DNA from 2 places in the Kitasatospora sp. NPDC096077 genome. Region 1 is predicted to be linked to the other one. Evidence: riboswitches for the same ligand, from Rfam matches in the RefSeq annotation. Region 1 holds a riboswitch; the other holds the start of a gene.
The links. Region 1 has a riboswitch for cobalamin ahead of ABTZ03_RS41315 (CoA-acylating methylmalonate-semialdehyde dehydrogenase). Riboswitches for the same ligand answer to the same signal wherever they lie in the genome.
Positions count from the first base shown of each region.

Region 1 (5,655 bases):
ACGGACTGGGTCATGGTGATCCAACTCCCGGGGATGCTGTGCGAAGGATGTGAGGCACCTCTCACCGGGGTGGTGAGAGGGCGGCCGGGTGGAACCGGGCAGCGGTGAGGCACCGCGGGACGTGGTCGCCCGGACAGCAGTCCGAGGCGTTGACCTGCGCTTTCGGTGCTGTGCTGTGCGCCTCCCGGCCGCAGTGATGACTCTGGCACTGAGTGCCACCCGCCGTCATCGATGGAGCGGTGCCAATTTCTGCGAAGCCGACCCGGCGAATCGGCGAAGGTTGCGAAGGCTCGCCCGGGGCCGCCCTGGCTACACTGCGTCCCAGCAGGTCGGCGCGGGGAGGGACGGGACGATGGGAAAGGCCTTCGCGGGCGCCAGGCTCCGGCGGCTCCGGCAGGAACGGGGACTGAGCCAGGCCGCGATGGCCCGGCTGGTCGACCTCTCGCCCAGCTACCTCAACCAACTGGAGCACGACGCCCGGCCGTTGACCGTCGCCGTGCTGCTGCGGCTGACCGAGGCGTTCGGCGTCGAGGCCGGCTACTTCGCCCCGCCGGACAGCGCCCGGCTCACCGCCGAACTGCGCGACGCCCTCGGCGAGGAGCTCGCGGCCGGCCGGATCACCCCCGGCGACCTCGACGAGGTCGCCGCCCGACTGCCCGCCGTGGCCCGGCTGTTGACCGACCTGGGCCGCGGGCGCCGGGCCCAGGCCGAGCAGCTCGCCGTCCTCGCGGGGGACCGGGGGCCCGCCGCCGATGCGCGGACACCGCACGAGGAGGTCCGCGAGTTCTTCTACCGCCGCCAGAACTACGTCCACGAACTCGACACCGCCGCCGAGGAGTTGGCCGGCGAGATCGGGCTCCGGCGGGGTGAGGTCCGGGCCGTGCTGGCCGACCGGCTGGCCTCGGTGCACGGCGTCCAACTCGCCTCCGGCGGGGAGCAGCTGCACCAGTACGACCCGCGGGCGCGGATCCTGCGGCTGTCCGACCGGCTGCGCCCGGGCCAGCAGGCCTTCCGGCTGGCCACCCAGCTCGGCTACCTGGAGCACGACGCCCTGCTCTCCGAACTCGCCGCCCAGGACAGCCCGGAGGGTTCCGCGGCGCACTCGCTGACCCGGATCGGGCTGGCCAACTACTTCGCCGCCGCCCTGGTGCTGCCGTACGCCGCCTTCCACGCCGAGGCCGAGTCCGCCCGCTACGACATCGAGCACCTCGCCGACCACTTCGGCGTCGGCTACGAGACGGTCTGCCACCGGCTCAGCACCCTGCAGCGCGCCGGACTGCGCGGGGTGCCGTTCTCCTTCGTCCGGGTCGACCGGGCCGGGAACGTCTCCAAGCGGCAGTCCGCCACGCCCTTCCACTTCTCCCGCACCGGCGGCACCTGCCCGCTGTGGAACGTCTACGACGCCTTCGCCGCCCCGGGCCGGGTGCACGTCCAGGTCGCCGCCATGCCGGACGGCCGCCGCTACCTCTGGACGGCCCGCGCTGTCACCCGCGCACCCGGCGGCTGGGGTCGGCCCGGCAAGACCTTCGCCATCGGCCTGGGCTGCGAGCTCCGGCACGCGAATCGGCTGGTCTACTCCACCGGCCTGGACCTCGGCGACGAGGCCGCGGCCACCCCGATCGGCCTGGGCTGCAAGGTCTGCGAACGCCCCGCCTGCGCCCAGCGCTCGGCCCCGGCCATCGGCCGGCCGCTGGCGGTGGACGAGCACACCAGCACGTTCATCCCGTACTCGGTGCGGGGCGACCGGGAGCGCCGGGGATTCTGAGTCCTCCCTGAGTGCCAGGTGTCGGAATGGCCAAGAAACCGGGGAGCCCGGGAGGGCCGTAAGACGGGGGTGTCATGATGGCGCCGCCATGACCGATCCGGATCCCGAGTCCGCGCCGCCGGTGCGCGCCGCCGCCCTGGACCTTCGCGTGCTGCGGGCGCTGCCCTTCGCGACGGTCTGCGTCGTGCTGGCCGCCGCCGGGCACGTGCTCGCCTCCGGGGACCCGGTTCCGCCGGGGGCCCTGCTGCTCGGCTGGGCGCTGGTCGGGGCGGTCGCGGTGTCCGGTGCGCGCCGGGAGCGGTCGGCCCGGGCGATCACCGGCGGGCTGGCCGGCGGCCAGGCGGGCCTGCACGTGCTGTTCCACCTGGCCGAGGCCCCGCGCCGGGCCCCCGCGCGGGGCGGCACGGCCGACATGGTCGGCATGCCGGGGATGGCCGGCCATTCCGGTGCCGCGGTGTCCCATGCCGGCCATTCCGGTGCCGCGGTGTCGCACGCCGCGGTCGCGTCGGCCCACCTCGGTCTCTGGTGCCACCTGGCGTCGGCCGGGCTGAGCGCGCCGATGCTGCTGGCGCACGCCGTCGCGACGGTCGCCGCCGGCTGGTGGCTGCGCCGGGGCGAGGCGGCGGTGTGGGCGCTGGTCCGGCACACGGCCCGGACCGCCGCCGCGGCCGGGCGGGCCCGGGCGGCCCGGTTCCTCGGTGTGCCGGGCCTGTTCGCGGCGCTGCGGGACGGGCTGGACGGCCGCTCCGGGGCGGGTGCGCTCTGCCGGGCCACCGGTCCGGACCGCTCGGGCCGGGCCCGGTCGGGGGTGCTCCGGCACGTGGTGGTCAGGCGCGGTCCGCCGTGGTGTGCGGCCGGCTGACCGGGTTCCCCGGGGCCACGGCCGCCCGCCCCGACCCCTGACCGACCGCCGCACGCCGCGCGCGTGCCCTCCCCTGGAGAACACCCGACCCATGAGGACTTCCGCCGTGCTCCGCCTCGCCGCCGCCTCCGCCGTGGCGGCCGCGACCGTAGTGGCCGCCGCCACCACCGCCTCCGCGCACGTCATCGTGGACCCGTCCAGCGTCCCGAAGAACACCACCGACCAGACCTTCGCGTTCCGGGTGCCGAACGAGGACGACAACAACAGCACGGTCAAGGTGGAGATCGACTTCCCGACCGACCACCCGGTCCCGTCCGCCCTGGTCGCGCCGGTGCCGGGCTGGACCGACAAGATCACCACGACCAAGCTGGCCACCCCGATCCACACCGACGACGGTGACGTCACGGACGTGGTCTCGCAGATCGTCTGGACCGGCGGCCAGATCGCCCCCGGGCACTACCAGGACTTCACCGTCGAGTTCGGCGCCCTGCCCGAGGGCACCGACAAGGTGGTCTTCAAGGCCCTCCAGACGTACAGCGACGGCAATGTGGTGCGCTGGATCGAGGAGCCCCAGGCCGGCCAGCCGGAGCCGAAGAACCCGGCCCCGGTGCTCACCCTGACGGCGGCGACCGCCGACGACGGGGACTCCCCGAGCGCGGCACCCAGTGCCGCCGCGGGCGCCAAGCCGGCCCCGGCAGCTACCGGCGGCACCACCACCACGGCGGCCGCCGCGGCGAGCAGCAGTGACTCGACCGCCCGGGGCCTGGGCATCGCGGGCATCGTGGTCGGCGTGCTCGGCACTGCGGCGGGTCTGCTGCTCGGCCGCCGCGGCCGCGGCGGTGACGCGGGTACCTCGGCCTAAGGGCCTGTCGAAGGCCGGTGCGGGAGGCAGGTCCTCCCGCACCGGCCTTTCCGCTGCCGCGGCCCCTGTCGCCACCACCGGGTCGGCGGGGACCCTGGACTTACTAGGACGTCCAACTATATTCTCGGAGACAGGTCCGCGGTGTCAGGGAAGTCGGTGTGAATCCGGCACGGTCCCGCCACTGTGACCGGGGAGTTCGTCCTCACAACGACGGCCACTGGCAGCCAGCCGGGAAGGCCTGGGGGCGGGCGTGGATCCGGGAGTCAGGATACCGGCCGCGGGTGTTCCGTGTTTTCCACGAGGATGGAGACGACACGCATGACTCCGGGCCGCTGTTTCCGCTCCGCTGCCGTGCTTCCGACCGCCGGGGCCCATCGCCCCTGACGGTCCGTCAACCACCGCCCGCCGCACCGGCGTACGACCGTACGCCCGGCCCCGCGGCGACGGCGGTGGGTGCTCCATTCCTCCTCTCCCCACCCGTGATGAGAGAAGGAACCGATGGTCCGAGAACTGACCCACTTCATCGGCGGCAAGCGCGTCGCCGGCACGTCCGGCCGCTTCGGCGACGTCTTCGACCCCAACACCGGCCGGGTGCAGGCCCGGGTGCCGCTGGCCGACCGCGCCGAGGTCGAGGCGGTGATCGCCGACGCCGCCCAGGCGCAGCCCGAGTGGGCGGCCTGGAACCCGCAGAAGCGGGCCCGGGTGCTGCTGCGTTTCCTGCAGCTGGTCGACCGGGAGAAGGAGGAACTGGCCCGGCTGCTCTCCGCCGAGCACGGCAAGACCGTCGCCGACGCCCACGGGGACATCCAGCGCGGCCTGGAGGTCGTGGAGTTCGCCGCCGGGATCCCGCACCTGCTGAAGGGCGAGTTCTCCGACAACGCCGGCACCGGCATCGACGTCTACTCGATGCGCCAGCCGCTGGGCGTGGTCGCCGGCATCACGCCGTTCAACTTCCCGGCGATGATCCCGCTCTGGAAGGCCGCGCCCGCGCTGGCCTGCGGCAACGCCTTCGTGCTCAAGCCCTCCGAGCGGGACCCCTCGGTGCCGCTGCGCCTCGCCGAACTGTTCCTGGAGGCCGGGCTGCCGCCGGGCGTGCTCAACGTGGTCAACGGCGGCAAGGAGGCCGTGGACACCCTGCTGGAGGACCCGCGGGTGCAGGCGGTCGGCTTCGTCGGCTCCACCCCGATCGCCCAGTACGTGTACGCCACCGCGGCCGCGCACGGCAAGCGGGCGCAGTGCTTCGGCGGTGCCAAGAACCACATGATCGTGATGCCGGACGCCGACCTCGACCAGGCCGCCGACGCGCTGATCGGCGCCGGGTACGGCTCCGCGGGCGAGCGCTGCATGGCGATCTCGGTGGCCGTCCCGGTGGGGGAGGAGACCGCGGACGCCCTGGTGGCCAAGCTGGTCGAGCGGATCGGTGCGCTCAAGGTGGGCCGCTCGGACGACCCGGCGGCCGACTTCGGCCCGCTGGTCGGCGCGGACGCGGTCGAGCGGGTCCGCGGCTACCTGGAGATCGGTGTCCAGGAGGGCGCCGAACTGGTCGTGGACGGGCGGGACTTCCGGCTCGAAGGGCACGAGGACGGCTACTTCCTGGGCGCCTCGCTGTTCGACCGGGTGACGCCCGACATGCGGATCCACCGCGAGGAGATCTTCGGCCCGGTGCTCACCGTGGTCCGTGCCGCCGACTACGAGGAGGCGCTGCGGCTGCCCAGCGAGCACGAGTTCGGCAACGGCGTGGCCATCTACACCCGGGACGGCGACACCGCCCGGGACTTCGCCCGCCGGGTGAACACCGGCATGGTCGGCGTCAACGTGCCGATTCCGGTGCCGATCGCCTACCACACCTTCGGCGGCTGGAAGCGCTCCGCCTTCGGCGACCTCAACCAGCACGGACCGGACTCGATCCGCTTCTACACCCGTACCCGCACCGTCACCTCCCGCTGGCCCTCCGGGGTCAAGGAGGGGGCGAGCTTCACCATGCCGACGATGGGGTGAACACCGTGCACGCAAGCGATTTGACGGAGGATCAGGTGGCGATCGCGGAGGCCGTGCAGGCCTTCGCCGCCGAACACCTGGCCCCGCACGCGGTGGAGTGGGACCAGGCCAAGCACTTCCCGGTGGACGTGCTGCGCAAGGCCGCCGACCTCGGTCTCGCCGGGGTGT
Region 1 covers NZ_JBEOSV010000098.1:13,386-19,040, reverse strand. Annotated here, with positions in the region: gene aceA (isocitrate lyase) at 1-14, opposite strand, end outside; gene ABTZ03_RS41330 (short-chain fatty acyl-CoA regulator family protein) at 353-1,765, shown strand; gene ABTZ03_RS41325 (hypothetical protein) at 1,854-2,627, shown strand; gene ABTZ03_RS41320 (YcnI family copper-binding membrane protein) at 2,719-3,489, shown strand; cobalamin riboswitch at 3,612-3,783, shown strand; gene ABTZ03_RS41315 (CoA-acylating methylmalonate-semialdehyde dehydrogenase) at 3,988-5,487, shown strand; gene ABTZ03_RS41310 (acyl-CoA dehydrogenase family protein) at 5,493-5,655, shown strand, end outside.

Region 2 (5,655 bases), on a different contig from region 1:
GCCGCGGCGAACGAGGTGTCCGGCGCCGGGACGAACGCCCGGCCGGCCGATTCGGCGACCTCGCGCAGGAGTTCACGGCGGAAGCCGTCGTTCTCCAGCGCGCCGTGCCAGGTGGTGCCCAGGACCGGGCCGACCCGGCAGCCCTCCAGGTCCTGCCCGCGGTCATCGGAGAAGAACGCCTCGCCGCCCTCCACGGAGACGACCCCGTGGTGGATCTCGTAGCCCTCGACCCGTTGCCCGTAGGCCATGCCGACCGGCCGCGCCAGCTCCTTCTCGGCGCTGAAGCGGACGTGTGTCGGCAGCAGCCCGAGCCCGTCGACCGTTCCGGCCCCGGACTCCACCTCGTCCTCGATCGAGCGCGCCAGCATCTGGTAGCCGCCGCACACCCCGAGGATCGGCAGCCCGGCCGCCGCCCGCGCCTTCAGCGTCGGCTCCAGGCCGCGCTCGCGCAGCCAGGCCAGGTCGGCCACGGTGGCCCGGGTGCCGGGCAGCACCACCAGGTCGGCGTCGGCCAGCTCCTCCGGCCGGGTCACCCAGCGCACCAGCACGCCCGGCTCCTGCGCCAGCGCGTCCAGGTCGGTGAAGTTGGACAGCCGGGGGAAGCGCACCACGGCCACCCGCAGCACGTCCGCCCCGAGCGGGCCGGGCCCGTCCGCCCGGTCCGCCACGGTGGACAGGTCCAGCGAGTCCTCGGCGTCCAGCCACAGCCCCGGCAGCATCGGCAGGGTGCCCAGCACCGGCCGGCCGGTCAGCTCGCGCAGCATCTCCAGCCCGGGCGCCAACAGCCGGGCGTCGCCGCGGAACTTGTTGACGAACCAGCCCGCCACGTGCCGCTGGTCCTCCGCCGACAGCAGTGCGAGCGTGCCGTACATCGCCGCGAACACCCCGCCGCGGTCGATGTCCCCGACCACCACCACCGGCAGCGCGGCGGCCGTGGCCAGGCCCATGTTGGCGATGTCCCGGTCGCGCAGGTTGATCTCGGCGGGCGACCCGGCGCCCTCGCAGACCACCACGTCGTAGCGGGCCCGCAGGTCCGCCAGGCACTCCAGGGCGCGCTCCAGGAGGACGGGCTTGCGCTCCCGGTAGTCCAGCGCGCCCACCTCGGCGACCGCCCGGCCGAGCAGCACCACCTGGCTGCGGCCGTTCGCGCCGGGCTTCAGCAGCACCGGGTTCATCGCCGCCTCCGGCTCCACCCGGGCGGCCTGCGCCTGCATCGCCTGGGCCCGGCCGATCTCGGCACCGTCGGCGGTGACGAAGGAGTTCAGCGACATGTTCTGCGCCTTGAACGGCGCGACCCGCACCCCCTGCCGGACCAGCCAACGGCAGATCCCGGCCGTCACCACGCTCTTGCCCGCGTCCGAGGTCGTCCCCGCGACCAGCAGCGCGTTGCTCATGCCGTGCCCCTCCTCCACAGACGGATCGCCAGATGCCCCGCGACGGACGTACCCAGCGCCAGCACGCCCACCCGCCGGGACAGCGCGCAGGCCCGTTCGATGTCGTCCACCGTCACGGGCCGCAGCTCCGCCCCCAGCACCGGCCGGTGCTCCACTCGCTCGCCGTACTGAAGAGTCCCGCCCAACCGCACGCCCACCGCGCCCGCGAACGCCGACTCGGCCTGGCCCGCGTTCGGGCTCGGGTGCGCGGAGCCGTCCCGGCGCCAGACCCGCCAGGCGGTCCGCGGTTCGGGCGCGGCGGCCACCGTCAGCAGCGCGGTCAGCCGGGCGCCCGGCCAGCCCGCGACGTCGTCCAGCCGGGCGGACGCCCAGCCGAACCGGGCGTAGCGGGGCGAGCGGTGGCCGACCATGGCGTCCAGGGTGTTCACCGCGCGGAAGGCCAGCAGCCCCGGCGTGCCCGCCAGGGCGCCCCAGGTCAGCGCGTTCACCACGGCGTCGGCGGTGTTCTCGGCCACCGACTCGACCACCGCGCGGGCGATCTGCGGCCCGTCCAGCGCGCTCGGATCCCGCCCGCACAGGTGCGGCAGCCGCTCCCGGGCCGCCGTCAGATCGCCCGCGGCGAGCGACCGGCCGATGGTGCGCGCCTCCCGGGTCAGCGAGGTGCCGCCGAGCACCGTCCAGGTCGCCGCGGCGGCCAGCGCGGCCCGGCCCAGGGGGCGCCGGCCGACCGTACGGTCCAGGGCCAGCGCCCCGGCCGCGACCGTGCCCACGCACAGCGCGGTGTACGCCGCCCCGGCGGCGCGGTCGTCGCGCCACAGACGCCGCTCCAGGCGGTTCGCGGCGCTGCCGAACAGGGCGACCGGGTGGCCGCGGCGCGGGTCGGCGAACCGGGCGTCGGCGGCGTAGCCCGCGACGGCCCCCAGCGCGAAGGCGGCGGCGCGGGTCAGCGGGCGCACGGCGGCGCGTGGTCGGGGTCCGGCGGGGCAGCGCGCATCGCGTGGGTGTCCTCACTCAGGGTCCGCGCCCTGGATCGACGTACCGGGGGCGAGAGTCTCCTGGCTTCCGGGTCGGACGCACCCCCGGGCCTTCCAGCGGCTCCTGACGGACCACCGTGGCACTTCCGGGCGTGCTCCCCGGTGACAGTGGCGGGACCGCGCCGGACTCGCACCGGCTTCCTCTCCATGCCTCCGTTTGGCCCCAGGATCCCATCACGGGCCCGATCCGGGAGTCAACCGAGGTCACGGAGGGGTTGGTCACAGGAACGGCCCGCTCCGGGCCTGTGCGATCGCCCAGCGCGGCGGCGGCCCGACCGGCCCGGCTTCGTGCGTTCGGCGGCTGGGGGCGTCGCGCCGGCCGCGCCTACGGTTCGGGCCATGCGCCGCAGAAAGCCACCCGCCGTCGCCCCCGCCCCGGTGCCGTTCGCGCCCGGCGCCGCCCGCGCCCACCGGGCCGGCCTCGGGCTGACCCCCGAGCAGGTCGCCGAGGGCATGGCCGCGCACGGGGTGCGGCTGCTCCCCGGTCACGTCCTCGCCTGGGAGCTCGGCGGGTCGCGGCCCGGCGAGGCCGAGCTGATCGCGCTGGCCCGCGCCCTCTGGTGCCCCGTCGCCGAGCTGATGGACGGTCGGCCGACGAGCCTGCGCGACCACCGGCTGGCCCGCGAGCTCACCCAGGAGACCGTCGCCGAGCGGGTCGGCATGGCGCCGGCCGACTACCGGCGGGCCGAACTGACCGGCCACTGGGACGGCGACCCGGACCAGACCCTCGCCCTCGCCCAGGCCCTGGGCCTGCGGCTCACCGAGCTGGTCGAGGCCACCGGCCGCGGCGAGGCCCTCGACCGCCTCCTGCGGCAGTGCGTGACCGGCCGCTGGCAGTCCCAGCTGCGCCCGATCGCCCGCCTCGTCCCCGTCCCCGAAGCCGATCTGGCGGCCGTGCTCCCGGTCCTCCACCAGGAGCACCACGCCCCCACCTACTGGGGCGCCACGGCCAGTCCCCGCACCGCCACCCCACCCCTCACCCCCCGGTTCTGGCACCTCCTCAGCACCCGGGACCCCGCCGTCCCCGTCTGACCCGGCCCGCCGCCTCCCGTCCCCTCCCGCACCCGCCGTCCCCTCCCTTCCCCTCCCGTCCCCGTCCCCCGGACGGGCCAGCCCGGTGGCCGGGGGTGCGGTGCGCCGGTGGACTGGTGCTCGAAAACCGTCCGGTGCGTGAAACAGAGCGGGGATCGAGATGCGTTGGGGAACCGCAGCCGTCGTGGCGGCCGCCGCCGCGGGGGCGGCCGTGTTGGTGATCGGCCGCCGGGCCTCCGAGCGAATGGTCCGGCCGGGGGCGGGGCCGGGGGCCGGGGGATCGGAGTCCGGGCCGGTACTGGTGCAGAGCCTGGCGGCCGGCCGGGTCACCTTCAACCGGCGCCCCGAGAGCCTGCGGCCGGGCCGCTGGGCCGTGGAGTGGGAGGACGGCGGGCACGCGGTCGTCGAGGAGATCCTGCACCGCGACGAGCAGGGCGTCACCCGTCGGCTGGTCCGGGCGGACCGGGGCACCCTCGTCCCCGGCACCGAGGTCCGCTTCACGCCGCGGGTGCACCTGGGCGATCCGACCCGGGCGCTCGGCCTGTCCTTCACCGACACCGCCGCCGAGGGTGAGCTGGGCCCGCTCCCCGCCTGGCGGGTCGACGGCACGCGCGGCACCTGGGTGATCCTGGTGCACGGGCCCGAGGCGGACCGCCAGCAGACCCTCCCGGTCCTGCCGGTGCTGCACCGCCTGGGCCTGCCGGTGCTGTCCGTCACCTACCGCGGCGACGAGGGCGCCCCCGCCTCGCCGGACGGCCTCAGCCACTTCGGCGAGACGGAGTGGCGGGACGTCGAGTCGGCGGTGCGGCTGGCGCTCGACAGCGGGGCGGGCCGGGTGATCCTCTACGGCTGGTCGGTGGGCGCGACCATGGTCCTGCAGGCGGCGGCCCGGTCGGCCTGGGCCCAGGCGGTCCGCGGCATCGTGCTCGACTCGGTGGTCCTGGACCTCCCCGCCTCGGCCCGCCGGGACGCCGCCCGGGCGGGTTACACCGGGGTCGCCGCGGAGCTCGGCGCGCTGGCCGCGCAGGGCCGCACCGGGGTCGACCTCGCGGACTTCTCCCGCCTGGCGGAGGGTACCGACCTGCGGGTCCCGACCCTGGTGCTGCACAGCCCGGACGACCAGCTGGCCCCCTTCGGCACCGTGCAGCGCCTGGCGGCGGCCCGCCACGACGTGGTGAGCCTCCAGCGCTTCCCGGGGGCCGAGCACGCGGCCCTGTGGAACTCGGCGCCGGACCACTACGGCGAACTCCTGCGGCGCTGGCTCACCCCCCTCCTCTGAGCCCCCCGCTGCACCGGAGGTCACACCCGCCGCACCGGACGCCCCCCGCACCGGAAGACACCCGCTGCACCGGAAGACGGCCCGGCCGACTTCCGGTGCAGCGCCGCGTTCCGGCCGGCGCCCGCGGCCTGGCCGGATCCCGGTGTTCCGCTTCCACCCCGCCCCGTCCCCCGCGCCCCTCGACGCCCGCCCGGACACGGAGAGTGACCGCTCGAACGGGCAGCGCGACACCCCGCCACCACCCTGGCATGCCCCCGCCACACGTTTCCGGCCAGGCGGTTTGCCTCTGTTGCCCGATCTTGCCTGGGTCTCGCCCGGGCCCCGTCCCCGGCCGAGCGGTCGTACGGACAACCGGATGTGACAGAAGGCCGGTGCAAGGGGAAGACTGCTCGACGTGACGTCTCGGAACCCGCGCGACCGTGATGCCCCGCTCCCGCCGACGATCGGTACCGGTGCGACGGTGACCCGTCTCCCCGGTACGGCCCACCGGCCCGCCGGTGGCAGGCCGGGCGGGGCAGGTGTACCCCGGCGACGAGGGCCGGCGCCGGCGCCCGGCCGGGGCCGGGTTCCGGTACCCGAGGGCTTCCCCGCACCGGCCGAACTGGCGCCGCTGGCCCGTCGGATGCTGGTGGACGCCGTCCGGATCGCCCGCTGGGCCGGGGAGCTGGCGGAGGTCGACAAGCGCGGCGAGCTGCTCCCGGAGGACGCCCGGGCGGCCGGCCGGGCGCTGGCCATGACGGTCGGCGCGGCAGCCAAGGCCTGGGGCCAGGCGCTGCTGGTGGGCCTGGTGGAGGCCCGGGACGGCGGAGCCGGCCCCGGCTGGCGCCTGCACGCCTGGGAGCACGACGACGAGGCCGTGGTGCGCGGCTGGTCCGGCCTGTTCGACGCCTGGACGCTGCTCGCCCCGGTCCCGCCC
Region 2 covers NZ_JBEOSV010000004.1:75,234-80,888, reverse strand. Annotated here, with positions in the region: gene ABTZ03_RS05755 (cobyric acid synthase) at 1-1,394, opposite strand, end outside; gene ABTZ03_RS05750 (cobalamin biosynthesis protein) at 1,391-2,350, opposite strand; cobalamin riboswitch at 2,444-2,571, opposite strand; gene ABTZ03_RS05745 (helix-turn-helix domain-containing protein) at 2,768-3,460, shown strand; gene ABTZ03_RS05740 (alpha/beta hydrolase family protein) at 3,621-4,739, shown strand; gene ABTZ03_RS05735 (hypothetical protein) at 5,362-5,655, shown strand, end outside.
Region 2: linked by a shared signal. The riboswitch ahead of ABTZ03_RS05750 (cobalamin biosynthesis protein) and the one ahead of ABTZ03_RS41315 (CoA-acylating methylmalonate-semialdehyde dehydrogenase) in region 1 are both predicted to bind cobalamin.